Regions from separate parts of the Kitasatospora sp. NPDC087315 genome, predicted to be linked through region 3. Evidence: predicted binding sites of a transcription regulator. Region 3 holds the regulator's gene; each other region holds the start of a gene.

Region 1 (5,149 bases), on a different contig from region 3:
CGACCACCTGCCGCACCGCCGGCGCCCCCGAGGCGGTCCGCACCGGCACCGTGGACACGCCGTCAGGGCGCACCGACTCCAGCGCCAGCCCCGGCAGCACCGCCACCCCGAGCCCGGCCGCCACCAGGCCGACCACCGCCGGGTAGTCGTCGGTCGCGAAGTCGATCCGGGGCTCGAAGCCCGCCCCCGCGCACAGCTCCACCAGATGCCCCCGGCACTGCGGGCAGCCCGCGATCCACTGCTCCGCCGCCAGCTCCGCCAGCTCCACCGGCCCGCCGCCGCGCCCCGCCAGCGGGTGCGCGGCGGGCAGCACGCCGACCATCGGGTCGTCCAGCAGCGGGGTGACCACCAGGTCGGACCAGTCGGTGACGGCGGTGAGCTGCTGCGCCTCCAGGTTCGCCTCCGCCCGCGCCTCGCGCGGCACGCCGTGCGCGGGCGGCGCCGGCAGGGCCGGGGCGGCCCCGGCCGTCTGCGGGTAGCGGAAGGCCAGCGCGATCTCGCACTCCCCGCCGCGCAGCATCGCCAGCGACTCCGGCGGTTCCGCCTCGACCAGCGACACGCGCACCCCCGGATGGCCGTCCCGCAGCCGGGCGACGGCCGGCGGCACCAGGGTGGAGCTCGCGGTCGGGAAGGAGACCAGCCGCACCCGGCCGGCCCGCAGCCCGGCGATCGCCGCGACCTCCTCCTCGGCGGCCGAGAGCCCGGCCAGGATCCCGGTGGCATGCTTGAGCAGCACCCGCCCGGCCTCGCTGAGCTGCATGCCCCGCCCGGACCGGACCACCAGCGGGGTGTCGACGGACTTCTCCAGGGCCTTCATCTGCTGGCTGATGGCAGGCTGCGTACAGCCCAGCTCGCGAGCGGCCGCGGAGAAGGAGCCGGTGCGGGCGACGGCACGCAGAACGCGCAGATGGCGGGCCTCGATCATGACTCAGTTATAAGGCAAACTTTGCTATAAGCAAAATTCATCTGATAGTTGAATCCCGAAGCAGACCACCGGCCCATACGCCGCAGGCCCGGCCCGCGTCCCCGAGGGGAGCGGACCGGGCCTGCGGTCACTGATCAGACGTCAGTGGGAGTGGCCGTGGCCACCGTGCGAGTGACCGTGACCGGCCTCCTCGTCCTCCTTCTTCTCCACCACGAGGGTCTCGGTGGTGAGCAGCAGGGAGGCGATCGAGGCGGCGTTCTCCAGCGCGGAGCGGGTGACCTTGACCGGGTCGATGACGCCGGCCTTCACCAGGTCGCCGTACTCGCCGGTGGCGGCGTTGTAGCCCTGGCCCGCCTCCAGCTCGGCGACCTTGGAGGTGATGACGTAACCCTCCAGGCCGGCGTTCTGGGCGATCCAGCGCAGCGGCTCGGCCAGCGCCTTGCGGACGACCGCGACACCGGTCGCCTCGTCGCCCGACAGGCCCAGGCCGTCCTCCAGCACCTTGGCGGCGTGCACCAGGGAGGCACCACCGCCGGCGACGATGCCCTCCTCGACCGCGGCACGGGTCGCCGAGATGGCGTCCTCCAGGCGGTGCTTGCGCTCCTTCAGCTCCACCTCGGTGGCGGCGCCGACCTTGATGACGCAGACGCCGCCGGCCAGCTTGGCCAGGCGCTCCTGCAGCTTCTCGCGGTCCCAGTCGGAGTCGGTGTTCGCGATCTCGCCCTTGATCTGGGCGACGCGGCCGGCCACGGCCTCGGTGTCACCGGCGCCGTCGACGACGGTGGTCTCGTCCTTGGTGATGGTCACGCGGCGGGCGGTGCCCAGCACGTCCACACCGGCCTGGTCGAGCTTGAGGCCGACCTCCTCGGAGATGACGGTGGCACCGGTCAGGGTGGCCAGGTCGCCGAGGATCGCCTTGCGGCGGTCGCCGAAGCCCGGGGCCTTGACGGCGACCGCGTTGAAGGTGCCGCGGATCTTGTTCACCACGAGGGTCGACAGCGCCTCGCCGTCGACGTCCTCGGCGATGATCAGCAGCGGCTTCGAGGAACCGCCCTGGAGGATCTTCTCCAGCAGCGGCAGCAGCTCCTGGATGGAGGAGATCTTGCCCTGGTTGATCAGGATGTACGGGTCCTCCAGGACCGCCTCCTGCCGCTCCGCGTCGGTGACGAAGTACGGCGACAGGTAGCCCTTGTCGAACTGCATGCCCTCGGTGAAGTCCAGCTCCACGCCGAAGGTGTTCGACTCCTCGACGGTGATGACACCGTCCTTGCCGACCTTGTCGATCGCCTCGGCGATCAGCTCGCCGACCTGGGTGTCCTGCGCGGAGAGGGACGCGACGGCGGCGACGTCGTCCTTGCCCTCGATCTCGCGGGCGATGGAGAGCAGGTGTTCGGAGACGGCGGCGACGGCCTTGTCGATGCCCTTCTTCAGGGCGGCCGGGCCGGCACCGGCGGCGACGTTGCGCAGACCCTCGTTGACCAGGGCCTGGGCCAGCACGGTGGCGGTGGTGGTGCCGTCACCCGCGACGTCGTTGGTCTTGGTGGCGACCTCCTTGACGAGCTGCGCGCCAAGGTTCTCGTACGGGTCGTCCAGCTCGACCTCACGGGCGATGGTGACACCGTCGTTGGTGATGGTCGGGGCGCCGAACTTCTTGTCGATGACGACGTTGCGGCCCTTGGGGCCGATGGTCACCTTGACGGTGTCGGCCAGCTTGTTCACACCGCGCTCCAGCGAGCGGCGGGCGTCCTCGTCGAACTGCAGGATCTTCGCCATGTTCCCTATTCCCTCGGGGCTGCGGCCGGCCCACCGACCGCTGAAACTACGTGAACCAACAACCACGCCCCGGGCCCCTGTCACTGGGACACGGATCCGGGGCGGGCTGGAACGTCTTGCTTCCCGACGTCGCGTTACTTCTCGATGATGGCGAGAACGTCGCGAGCCGAGAGGACGAGGTACTCCTCGCCCTGGTACTTCACCTCGGTGCCGCCGTACTTCGAGTACAGGACGATGTCGCCGACGGCGACATCGAGCGGCAGACGCTGGCCGTCCTCGAAGCGGCCCGGGCCGACGGCCAGGACGACGCCCTCCTGGGGCTTCTCCTTGGCCGTGTCCGGGATGACCAGGCCGGAGGCCGTGGTGGTCTCGGCGTCGAGCGGCTGGACCACAATGCGGTCCTCGAGCGGCTTGATGGCAACCTTGCTGCTGGTGGTCACGTCCGAGCTCCCCTTCGGAGATTACGGGGTTTTCTAACGGGTAGGGGCGAACCTGCGAGCCTGCCGTCGCGGGGGTCAGACACGCTTCATCGCGTTAGCACTCACCAGGTGGAGAGTGCCAAGGACGACCATAGGGTGCGGTTAGCACTCAGTCAACCAGAGTGCCAACGGCGCGCCCTCGTGTTGCGCGTGGCGCGGTGGGCCCACGGCGCACCGGGGCCTGCGGGCAGGCGGCCGACGACGCGTCGCGCCGGGCCCGGGACCGGGGAGAATGACCGGGTGGACACCGAGAACCTGCAGCCCCTGCTGACCCCCGAGGGGCAGTCCCTGCTCGCCGAACTGCGTGAGTTCGCGCCCGAGGAGGAGCTGGCCCTGGCCACCCGGCTGCGGCGGGAGCACCCGGCGGAGCTGGTGTCGGCGGCGTTCGGGCAGGCCCGGCTGCGGCAGCGGGCCCGGGCGAAGTTCGGCCCGGACGCCGACCTGATGTACTTCACGCCCAACGGGGTCGAGCAGTCCACCCGGCGCAGCGTCGCCGAGTGGCGGGCGCGGCGCTTCGCCGGGCTGGGCGTGCGCCGGCTGGCCGACCTCTGCTGCGGCATCGGCGGGGACGTCCTGGCGCTGGCCCGGGCCGGGATCGAGGTGCTCGCCGTCGACCGGGACCCGGCGGCCTGTGCCGCCACCGCCGCGAACGCGGCCGCGCTGGGCCTGTCCGACCTGGTGGAGGTGCGCTGCGCGGACGTCGCCGACATCGATGTCACCGGCTACGACGCGGTCTTCACCGACCCGGCCCGCCGGACGTCACGCGGCCGGGTGTTCGACCCGGAGGCGTACGCCCCGCCGCTCTCCTGGGCGATCGAGGCCGGCCGCCGCACCCCGGTCGGCGCGCTGAAGGTCGCGCCGGGCATCCCGCACGAGGCCGTCCCGGCCGACGCCGAGGCCGAGTGGGTCTCCGACCACGGGGACGTCAAGGAGGCGGTGCTCTGGTTCGGCACCGGGGCCGGGCACCCGCACCGCGCCACCCTGCTGCCGCACGGCACCACGCTGACCGGCGGCGACCTGCCCGACCCGCCCGCCGGACCGGTCGGCCGCTACCTGTACGAGCCGGACGGCGCGGTGATCCGCGCCCACCTGGTCGCCGAGGTGGCCGGCCAGGTGGGCGGCCGGCTGATCGACCCGAAGATCGCCTACCTCACCTCGGACCGCCTGGTCGCCACCCCGTACGCGCACGCGTACAAGCTCACCGACGTGCTGCCGTTCCACATCAAGAAGCTGAAGGCGCTGCTGCGCGAACGGGCCGTCGGCACGGTGGTGATCAAGAAGCGCGGGATGGCGATCACCCCCGAGGAGCTGCGCCGGCAGCTGAAGCCGTCCGGGCCGAACAGCGTCACGGTGATCCTCAGCCGCACCGACCGGGGCCCGCTGATGATGCTGGGCCGGCCGGTGACGGCCGGGACGGCGGCGGATCAGGTGGCGGCGGATCAGGCCGGGGGCGCCTGAATGTAGTCCTCGAGCCGGGCCACCGCGAAGCCCTGCTCCTGGATGCGGGCCAGCATCTCGCCGAACATCTGCGTCATCGTCTCGCCCTTGAGGTCCTTCGGGCCCCGGAAGTGGGCGAGGACGATGTCGCCGGGCTTCAGCTTCTTGTCCGCCGCCTGGTACTGCATGTCGTGGATCTGCATCGACTCGCGCCAGAGCACGATGGCCCGCGGTCCGCACTGCTGCACCGAGCCGTTCAGCGCCGGGGTGTTGGCGCCGTCCCCGTAGGGCGGGCGGAACAGCAGCGGCGCGGTGCCGTACTGCTGGGTGAGCGCGGACTGGGCGTCGCAGATCTCGGACTTCTGCTTCTCCGGCGGGACCTTGCTCATCTGCGCGTGGTCCACGGTGTGGTTGTGGATGTGGTTGCCGAGCGCCTGGAGCGGCTTGAAGTAGCCGTAGTTGTCCTTGACGATGTCCCGGGTCAGGAACATCGAGACCGGCACTTTGAGGTCGGTCAGCATCTCGACGAACTTCG
Region 2 (5,149 bases), on a different contig from region 3:
CGACCTCGATCAGCCCCTGCTGCAGCAACCGGTCGAGGGCGCCGTAGAGCGTGCCCGTCCGCATCGTGACCCGGCCGCCGGAGATCGCGGCGACCTCCTGGATGAGCGCGTAGCCGTGCCGTGGGGCGTCGGCCAATGCCGTGAGCAGAAGCAGCGTGGGCTCCTGCATCGCACGTTCTGTCATAGGACTACATATATCGCTAACCTACATATAGGTCCAGTGGAACTCCCACCGGCCGACCCGCCCGACCCGGACGCCCAGACTGATCAGGACGACCCGACCGATCCCGACGCCCCGGCCACACCGTCCGCCCGGGCCAGCACAATGAACCCCATGCCGAACACGTCCGCCGCCGCCGGCCCGCCCGCCGCCGCCGATCTGCTCGCCGACTGGACCGCCCTGCTGCACCGCTGCGGCACCGGCACCGACCCCGAACCGTACGGGCGCGAGCTGCTGCGCCGCTGGGCCGAGCCGCAGCGCCGCTACCACGCCACCGATCACCTGCGGGCGGTGCTGGGCCACGTCGACACGCTCGCCGGACACGCCGACGCACCGGACACCGTCCGGCTGGCCGCCTGGTTCCACGACGCCGTCTACCGCCCCGACCGCTCCGAGAACGAGGAGCGCAGCGCGGCCCTCACCGTCCGGGCGCTCACCGAAGCCGCTCTGCCGGCCGCCCGGGTGGCCGAGGTCGCGCGGCTGGTCCGGCTGACCACCACCCACCGCCCCGCCCCCGGCGACCGGGACGGCGAGGTGCTCTGTGACGCGGACCTCGCCGTCCTCGGCGGCACCCCCGAGGCGTACGCGGCGTACGCGGCCGCCGTACGCGCGGAGTACGCCTTCGTCCCCGAGCCGGACTTCCGGGCCGGGCGCGCGGCGGTCCTGCGCCGGCTCCTCGCGCTCCCCGCGCTCTACCGCACCCCAGCCGCCCGCGAACGCTTCGACGCCCCCGCCCGAGCCAACCTGGCCGCCGAACTCGGCCTCCTGGAGGGCTCCGAGTAGGACGCCGCGGACCGCGAACGCCCCGGGCGGCACAAGGGCCGCCGTCGCGCCCCGGAGCGCGACGGCGGCCGAAAGCGGTCCCGGCCGGGCGCGGTCTACGACAGCCGGCCGACGGGCGACACCACCGCCCCCTCCTTGCCGCACACCCAGTGCGGCTCGGGCCCGAGCTCCGGCTCCACGCCGAGCGCGTGCGGGTCCCCGTCCGCCGCGCACGCGGTGCACAGCGGCCACCGCCCGTACTCCTCCAGCAGCGCGTCCTGGACGTCCTGGGCGACCAGCCCGAGCACGTACTCGGCGCCGTCCGGCCACTGCTCCAGCCACCAGCGCCGGTGTGTCACGGCGTTCTCCACCAGCGACACCACGGCGGCGTCCGCCACGTCCCGGGCGGAGAGGTCGGCGAGGATCAGCGCCCGCGCGTTGTGCAGGGCGGTCTCGATGTCAGCGGTGTCACCGGTGGAAGCCATCCGTCCATTCTCCCGCAGAACGCCGCATGGGCGGCTCCCCGGAGGGAACCGCCCATGCGAGCGAGGAACTGCCCGATCCGATCGAGTCGGATCAGAAGTCCATGTCACCGCCCGGCATGCCGCCGCCGGCGGCCGCGGCGGCCTTCTCCGGCTTGTCGGCGATGACGGCCTCGGTGGTGAGGAAGAGCGCCGCGATGGAGGCGGCGTTCTGCAGCGCGGAGCGGGTGACCTTGGCCGGGTCGATGATGCCCGCGGCGACCAGGTCGACGTACTCGTTGGTGGCGGCGTTCAGGCCGTGACCGGCGGGAAGGTTGCGCACCTTCTCCACCACGACGCCACCCTCCAGGCCGGCGTTGGTCGCGATCTGCTTGATCGGGGCCTCCAGCGCGACCTTGACGATGTTGGCACCGGTGGCCTCGTCGCCCTCGAGCTCCAGCTTGTCGAACGCGACCGAGGCCTGCAGCAGGGCGACGCCACCACCGGCGACGATGCCCTCCTCGACGGCGGCCTTGGCGTTGCGGACGGCGTCCTCGATGCGGTGCTTGCGCTCCTTGAGCTCCACCTCCGTGGCCGCGCCGGCCTTGATGACGGCCACGCCGCCGGCCAGCTTGGCGAGGCGCTCCTGGAGCTTCTCGCGGTCGTAGTCCGAGTCGCTGTTCTCGATCTCGGCGCGGATCTGGTTCACGCGGCCGGCGACCTGCTCGCTGTCACCGCCACCGTCGACGATGGTGGTCTCGTCCTTGGTGATGACCACCTTGCGGGCGGTGCCCAGCAGGTCGATGCCGGCGTTCTCGAGCTTGAGGCCGACCTCCTCGGAGATCACGGTGCCACCGGTGAGGATGGCGATGTCGCCGAGCATGGCCTTGCGGCGGTCGCCGAAGCCCGGGGCCTTGACGGCGACGGACTTGAAGGTGCCGCGGATCTTGTTCACGACCAGGGTCGACAGGGCCTCGCCCTCGACGTCCTCGGCGATGATGACCAGCGGCTTGCCGCTCTGCATGACCTTCTCCAGCAGCGGGAGCAGGTCCTTGACCGAGCCGATCTTGGAGTTGGCGATGAGGATGTACGGGTCCTCGAAGCTCGCCTCCATACGCTCCAGGTCGGTGGCGAAGTAGGCGGAGATGTAGCCCTTGTCGAAGCGCATGCCCTCGGTGAGCTCAAGCTCCAGACCGAAGGTGTTGCTCTCCTCGACGGTGATGACGCCTTCCTTGCCGACCTTGTCCATGGCCTCGGCGATGAGCTCGCCGATCTGGGTGTCGGCGGCCGAGATGGAGGCGGTGGAGGCGATCTGCTCCTTGGTCTCCACGTCCTTGGCCTGGGCCAGCAGCTGGTCCGAGACGGCGGCGACGGCCTTCTCGATACCGCGCTTCAGGGCCATCGGGTTGGCGCCGGCGGCGACGTTGCGCAGACCCTCGCGGACGAGCGCCTGGGCCAGCACGGTGGCGGTGGTGGTGCCGTCACCCGCGACGTCGTCGGTCTTCTTGGCGACCTCCTTGACGAGCTCCGCGCCGATCTTCTCGTACGGGTCCTCGAGCTCGATCTCCTTGGCGATGGAGACACCGTCGTTGGTGATCGTGGGGGCGCCCCACTTCTTCTCCAGAACGACGTTGCGACCCTTGGGGCCGAGCGTGACCTTCACTGCGTCGGCGAGCTGGTTCATGCCACGCTCAAGGCCGCGGCGAGCTTCCTCATCAAAGGCGATGATCTTGGCCATCTGAAGTGGTCCTCCGGGACACGGTCGACTGCTCGGACCAAGGGGTGCCCGCGACGGACGGCCCTGGTGTGCGGGGGTCCTTTCCCCTACCGCTCCCGGGGGCCTCACCGACCCGGTCCGCTGTCACTCTCACGCTGTGAGTGCTAACGCCAATGATTAGCACTCTGGCAGGGCGAGTGCAAGCCCAATCGGCAACCCGCGAGCCGCACCGGCCACCCGCGGGCGGACGTGCGGCGGGCCCCGGGCGCCACGTGCGGCGGCGCCCGCCGCCGCACGTGGCGACGGGCCCGTACGACGTGTGTCGTACGGGCCCGTCGCGAAGCAAGAGGCGCACCAGCCGATGGGCCGAGCCGAACTCCTGGGGTCGGAAAGGTCAGACCGCGGCGCGGACCATGTCCGCCTGCGGGCCCTTCTGCCCCTGAGAGATCTCGAACTCGACCCGCTGGCCCTCCTCAAGGGTGCGGTAGCCGTCCATCTGGATCGCGCTGTAGTGGACGAAGACGTCCGCACCACCGTCGACCGCGATGAAGCCGTAGCCCTTCTCCGCGTTGAACCACTTGACGGTGCCCTGAGCCATTCCGAACTCCCCTAGTGCTGTGCTGGCCCTTCACGCGCCCGCAGGTCGCGGGCCCGGGTCTGGTTTCGAGGCCGGCCCGGGGAACCCCCCCTGGACGCAGCCGTGCACGCCGCGGTCCCCCGCCGAGCCACCGGACGGCATCCGATGGGCGGGCGATCGCGTCGATCGCGGCTGAATGTATCCGGATCGACGCCCTCTGCAACAGGGTCAGCCGCAGGGAATTCCCCGGGCCCGCCAGGGGACACCTCAGGTGAAATCAGGAGGAAATCGGCATTTCACGCCGGACATAGCGGACGAATTACTCAAATCCCCTTGAGAATTCTGACATCTGCCTGACATGTTTCACGGCCGTGCGCGCGGCGCCGGTCTCAGCGGCCGGACGGTCACCGGCGATACGGGTTCAGCCGGATTCGGGCGCCGGTGAAAGGGGAAGGGGAGCCCTGTTCCCAGCCGAGCGACACTCTACTCCGACTGGACCCGGAAATATTCCCGCCGAAATGCGGCCGGCCGCCCCCGCGTACGGAATTCGGAATTCCGTACGCGGGAACGGCCGGCCGGGAAGAGCGGCGGACGGGCTCAGCAGCCGCCGGCCACCGCCGGGATGATCGACACGCTCGCGCCGTCCTTGATCTCGGTCGCCAGCCCCTCCGCGAACCGCACGTCGTCGTCGTTGACGTAGACGTTCACGAAGCGGCGCAGCTTGCCGGCGTCGTCCAGGACGCGGGCGGCGATGCCCGGGTGGTTCTTGTCGAGGTCGGCGATGACATCGCCCAGGGTGGCACCCTCGGCGGCGACCTCGGCGGAGCCGCCGGTGTAGGTGCGCAGGATGGTGGGAATGCGGACGTTGGCGCTCATGGCGGGGGCTCTCCTAGCGGGGTGGTGGTCAGGCGGAGGCGAGGCCGGCGTCGCGGAAGGACTCCAGCGTCGGGCGGATGACGGTGGTCATGCCGGAGTCGGAGACGGCGTCCAGGGTCTTCAGGCCGTCGCCGGTGTTGATCGCGACGGTCTCCTTGGCCGGGTCCAGCTGCCCGGTCTCGACGAGCTTCTTCAGCACGCCGACGGTCACCCCGCCCGCGGTCTCGGCGAAGATGCCCTCGGTGCGGGCCAGCAGCTTGATCGCGGCCACCACCTCGGCGTCGGTGACGTCCTCGACCGCGCCGCCGGTGCGGCGGGCGATGTCCAGCACGTACGGGCCGTCGGCCGGGTTGCCGATCGCCAGCGACTTGGCGATGGTGTCCGGCTTGACCGGGCGGATCACGTCCCGGCCGGCCTTGAACGCGGCCGACACCGGCGAGCAGCCGGCCGCCTGCGCCCCGAAGATCCGGTACGGCCGGTCCTCGACCAGACCGAGCCTGATCAGCTCCTGCAGCCCCTTGTCGATCTTGGTGAGC
Region 3 (4,600 bases):
GGGGGGGGGGGGCGGGGGGGGGGGGGGGGGGGGGGCCCGCGCGCCGGCCCGCGCCCGCCCCACCCCCCCCGCGCCCCTCGTGGTGCTTGCACACTCCTGCGGGCGCCTCAGCGCCCGTTGAACGCGTCCTTCAGCCGGGAGAACAGCCCCTGCTGGCCGGGCGCGAACTGGCCGGACGGCCGCTCCTCGCCGCGCAGCACGGCGAGGCGGCGGAGCAGGTCCTCCTGCTCGGCGTCGAGCTTGGTGGGCGTCTGCACCTCGACATGCACTATCAGGTCGCCCCGGCCGCCACCGCGCAGGTGGGTGATGCCCCGGCCGTGCAGCGGGATCGACTGGCCGGACTGGGTGCCGGGCCGGATGTCGAGCTCCTCCAGGCCGTCCAGCGTCTGCAGCGGCACCTGGGTGCCGAGCGCGGCGGCCGTCATCGGGATGGTGACCGTGCAGTGCAGGTCGTCCCCGCGTCGCTGGAACACCGTGTGGGTGGTCTCGGCGATCTCGACGTACAGGTCGCCGGCGGGGCCGCCACCGGGGCCGACCTCGCCCTCGCCGGCCAGCTGGATGCGGGTGCCGTTGTCGACACCGGCCGGGATCTTGACCGTCAGGGTGCGCCGGGCGCGGACCCGGCCGTCGCCCGCGCACTCCGGGCACGGGGTCGGCACGACGGTGCCGAAGCCCTGGCACTGCGGGCAGGGGCGGGAGGTCATGACCTGGCCCAGGAAGGACCGGGTGACCTGGGAGACCTCGCCCTTGCCGCGGCACATGTCACAGGTCTGCGCGGAGGTGCCGGGCGCGGCGCCCTCCCCGCTGCAGGTGGTGCAGGTGACGGCCGTGTCGACCTGGAGTTCCTTGGTGGTGCCGAAGGCGGCCTCCTCCAGGGTGATCTCCAGCCGGATCATGGCGTCCTGGCCGCGCCTGGTCCGCGAGCGCGGGCCGCGCTGGCCGGCCGCGGCGCCGAAGAAGGCGTCCATGATGTCGGAGAAGCCGAAACCGGCCGCGCCCGCGCCGAAGCCGCCCGCGCCTCCGCCGCCGTTGGGCGAGAGAGGGTCCCCGCCGAGGTCGTAGACCTGACGCTTCTGCGGGTCGGAGAGCACCTCGTAGGCGGCGTTGATCTCCTTGAACCGCTCCTGCGTCTTCGGGTCCGGGTTGACGTCCGGGTGCAGTTCGCGCGCCAGGCGCCGGAACGCCTTCTTGATCTCGTCCTGCCCCGCATCCCGTCGGACGCCGAGTACCGCGTAGTAGTCCGTGGCCACCAAATGCTCCGCTTGTTCCGCCTGTAGTAGTGCTTGCGACTGGGTACCACCATCGGTCTGATGGTGGCTGTTCCTACGACTCGGCCAGGATCTGGCCCACGTACCGTGCCACCGCTCGCACCGCCCCCATTGTGCCCGGATAGTCCATCCGGGTCGGACCGATCACACCCAGTTTGGCCACGCTCTCGTCGCCCGAACCGTAACCGACGGAGACGACCGAGGTGGAATTGAGCCCCTCGTAGGCGTTCTCCCGGCCGATCCGGACCGTCATCCCCGCGTCGCCGGTCTCACCCAGGAGGCGGAGCAGGACGACCTGCTCCTCCAGCGCTTCCAGCACCGGCTGGATGGTGAGCGGGAAGTCGTGGCCGAAACGGGTCAGGTTGGCCGTGCCGGCCAGCATGATCCGTTCCTCGTTCTGTTCGGCGAGCGCCTCGAAGAGCGTCGCCAGGACGGTGACGACGGCCGGCCGGTCGGCCGCCTCGAAACCGGCCGGCAGCTCCTCCAGCAGCCCCGGCACCTCGGGCAGCCGCTGCCCGACCGCGTGCGCGTTGATCCGCGCCCGCAGATCCGCGAGGAGGGTCTCGCCGACCGGGCCCGGGCAGTCCATCATCCGCTGCTCGACCCGGCCGGTGTTGGTGATCAGGACCAGCATCACCTTGACCGGGGCCAGCGCGACCAGCTCGATGTGCCGGACGGTCGACCGGGAGAGCGAGGGGTACTGGACCACCGCGACCTGCCGGGTGAGCTGGGCGAGCAGCCGGACCGTCCGGGCGACCACGTCGTCCAGGTCGACCGCGCCGTCCAGGAAGTGCCGGATCGCCCGCCGCTCGGGCGCGCTCATCGGCTTGACCTCGGCGAGCCGGTCGACGAAGAGCCGGTAGCCCTTGTCGGTGGGGATCCGCCCGGCGCTGGTGTGCGGCTGGTGGATGTAGCCGTCCTCCTCCAGCGCGGCCATGTCGTTGCGGACGGTGGCCGGGGACACGCCGAGGCTGTGCCGCTCCACCAGGGCCTTGGAGCCGACCGGCTCCTCGGTTCCCACGTAGTCCTGGACGATGGCGCGAAGCACCGCGAGCTTGCGGTCGTCCAGCTGACGGACCTCACCGGCCATGGGGCACGCACCTCCGTCTTCGCACGTTGTCCGTAGTGACATGTGTCCGTTCTGGCATGTTGCGGGCCGTTCTGGGAGGCCCCGGCTTTGGCACTCTGAACAGCCGAGTGCCAGAACCGTACCTGCCAGTGTAAGGCCCGGGTCCGACGGCAGGAACGGCCCGGCCCGAGTGATCCTGCGCGCAATATCCGGCGCGCGGGTGATGCCGAGGGCCCGTCCGGGTGGCAGCATCGAAAGCGAACGGCTAACGGAGGAGCAGCGATGTCGAGCTCGGGCCAGCACACGCGCTTCGCACCCGACCGCGGCCTGACCGGCCGCATGGTCGCGACGATGTTCGTGATCGGGCTGCTGTACGTCGGATTCACCGGCCTGCTGATCGTGCTGCTGCGCGGGGCCTGGCCACTGATCGTGCTGATCTCGGGCGGTCTCTTCGTGGCCCAGTTCTGGTTCAGCGACAAGATCACCGAACGGGCGATGGGCGCCCACCGGGTGAGCCCGGAACAGTATCCGCAGCTGCACGGCACCATCGACCGGCTCTGCGCGCTGGCCGACATGCCCAAGCCGCGGGTGGCGGTCGCCGACAACGACATGCCGAACGCGTTCGCCACCGGCCGCAACCCGCAGAACGCCGTGGTCTGCGTGACCACCGGGCTGCTGCGGCGGCTGGAGCCGGAGGAGCTGGAGGGCGTGCTGGCGCACGAGCTCTCGCACGTGGCGCACCGGGACGTGGCGGTGATGACCATCGCCGGGTTCCTCGGGGTGCTGGCCGGGGCGATGACCCGGATCGCGATGTACGGCGGGTTCATGGGCGGGGGCCGCAACAACAACGACTCCAACGCCGCCATCGCCGCGCTGATCATCCCGCTGGTGTCGATCGTGGTGTACGCGATCAGCTTCCTGCTCACCCGGCTGCTCTCCCGCTACCGGGAGCTGGCCGCCGACCGCGCCGCCGCCCAGCTCACCGGCCGGCCCAGCGCGCTCGCGTCGGCGCTGACCAAGGTGACCGGCCAGATCGCCGCGATCCCGTCCAAGGACCTGCGCCAGGCACAGCCGTACAACGCCTTCTACTTCGCCCCGGCGCTGAGCGCCCGGGAGACCGCCTCGCAGCTGTTCTCCACCCACCCGTCGCTGGAGCAGCGGCTGGAGCAGCTGGCGAAGATCTCGGCCCAGCTGGGCCGCTGAACCACCTCGGGAAAGGACCGCCGTGGGATTCCTGGACGCCCTGTTCGGGCGCACCAAGCCCGTCAAGCCCGACCTCGACCAGCTGTTCGGGGTCCCCTCGGCGGCACTGACCCTGGAGGCGGCGACCGGCTTCCGGCCGACCGGTCTCGGCTCGGTCTGCTTCGCGGCCGTCGAGGGCGGGGCGTTCGGCGAGGTCGAACGGCAGGTGCGGGCGCTGCTGGACGCCGACACCGAGCGCGGCGGCGTCCCGGTGGAGGCCTCCAAGGACGGGTACGGCTACTCCTGGCTGCTCGCCCGGCACACCCCGGAGGAGCTGCCGGAGCTGGTCAACGACCTGCACGCGGTCAACAGCGAGCTGGAGGCGAACGGCTTCGGACCGCAGCTGCTCTGCTCGCTGGTGGCCTTCCGCGACGAGCGGGGGCAGTCGCTGGCGCTGGTCTACCTGTACAAGCGCGGCACCTTCTACCCGTTCGCGCCGATGCCGGGCGGCGGGGAGAAGCGGAACAGCCCCCTGGAACTGCAGGTCAACGCCATGCTCGGGAACGACCTGCGGCTGGAGAAGGACCTCACCCGCTGGTTCCCGGTCTGGGGCGCGCCGGGGCTCTGACCTCCCGCCGGCCCTCCGCCGGATTTCCCTATAGTCACCTTCCATGCGCAGCCACCAGTACGGACCCGACCTGACCCCGCCGTGGAAGCGGCAGCAGCCCGCCCCGGAGGTGTCCGCCGAGCGGGACCTGGTGGTGGAGGAGGCGGCGACCGGCTTCTGCGGAGCGGTGGTGCGGTGCGAGAAGACCGCGGAGGGCTTCACCGTCACCCTGGAGGACCGCTTCGGCAAGCACCGGGTCTTCCCGCTGGTGCCGCGCGGCTTCCTGCTGGAGGGCCGGCCGGTCACCCTGGTCCGCCCCCCGGCGGCCGCGCCCGCGCCGTCCCGGGCCCCCGGCCGCACCGCCTCCGGCTCGATCGCCGTCCCCGGCGCCCGGGCCCGGGTGGCCCGCGAGTCGCGCATCTACGTCGAGGGCCGGCACGACGCCGAGCTGGTCGAGCGGGTCTGGGGCGACGA

What was found. Region 3 encodes HrcA, which represses chaperone genes, less so after heat shock. Its sites were predicted from a motif close to TTNGCACTCNGNNNNNCNGAGTGCNAA; they were not measured.
Region 1: a site for HrcA is predicted at 3,280-3,306, ahead of groES (co-chaperone GroES). Genes of this name have one in related genera too.
Region 2: a site for HrcA is predicted at 3,338-3,364, ahead of groL (chaperonin GroEL). Genes of this name have one in related genera too.

What each region holds. Positions count from the first base shown of each region.
Region 1 covers NZ_JBIUYD010000003.1:198,711-203,859, reverse strand. Annotated here, with positions in the region: gene ACIO5D_RS05960 (LysR family transcriptional regulator) at 1-925, opposite strand, end outside; gene groL (chaperonin GroEL) at 1,067-2,698, opposite strand; gene groES (co-chaperone GroES) at 2,833-3,138, opposite strand; gene ACIO5D_RS05945 (methyltransferase domain-containing protein) at 3,418-4,635, shown strand; gene ACIO5D_RS05940 (polysaccharide deacetylase family protein) at 4,617-5,149, opposite strand, start outside.
Region 2 covers NZ_JBIUYD010000004.1:295,545-300,693, forward strand. Annotated here, with positions in the region: gene ACIO5D_RS08325 (PadR family transcriptional regulator) at 1-184, opposite strand, end outside; gene ACIO5D_RS08330 (hypothetical protein) at 335-1,003, shown strand; gene ACIO5D_RS08335 (hypothetical protein) at 1,099-1,467, opposite strand; gene groL (chaperonin GroEL) at 1,559-3,181, opposite strand; gene ACIO5D_RS08345 (cold-shock protein) at 3,555-3,758, opposite strand; gene ACIO5D_RS08350 (ubiquitin-like small modifier protein 1) at 4,335-4,613, opposite strand; gene thrC (threonine synthase) at 4,642-5,149, opposite strand, start outside.
Region 3 covers NZ_JBIUYD010000011.1:27,247-31,846, reverse strand. Annotated here, with positions in the region: gene dnaJ (molecular chaperone DnaJ) at 108-1,250, opposite strand; gene hrcA (heat-inducible transcriptional repressor HrcA) at 1,324-2,358, opposite strand; gene htpX (zinc metalloprotease HtpX) at 2,620-3,540, shown strand; gene ACIO5D_RS17335 (hypothetical protein) at 3,563-4,147, shown strand; gene ACIO5D_RS17330 (DUF3097 domain-containing protein) at 4,191-4,600, shown strand, end outside.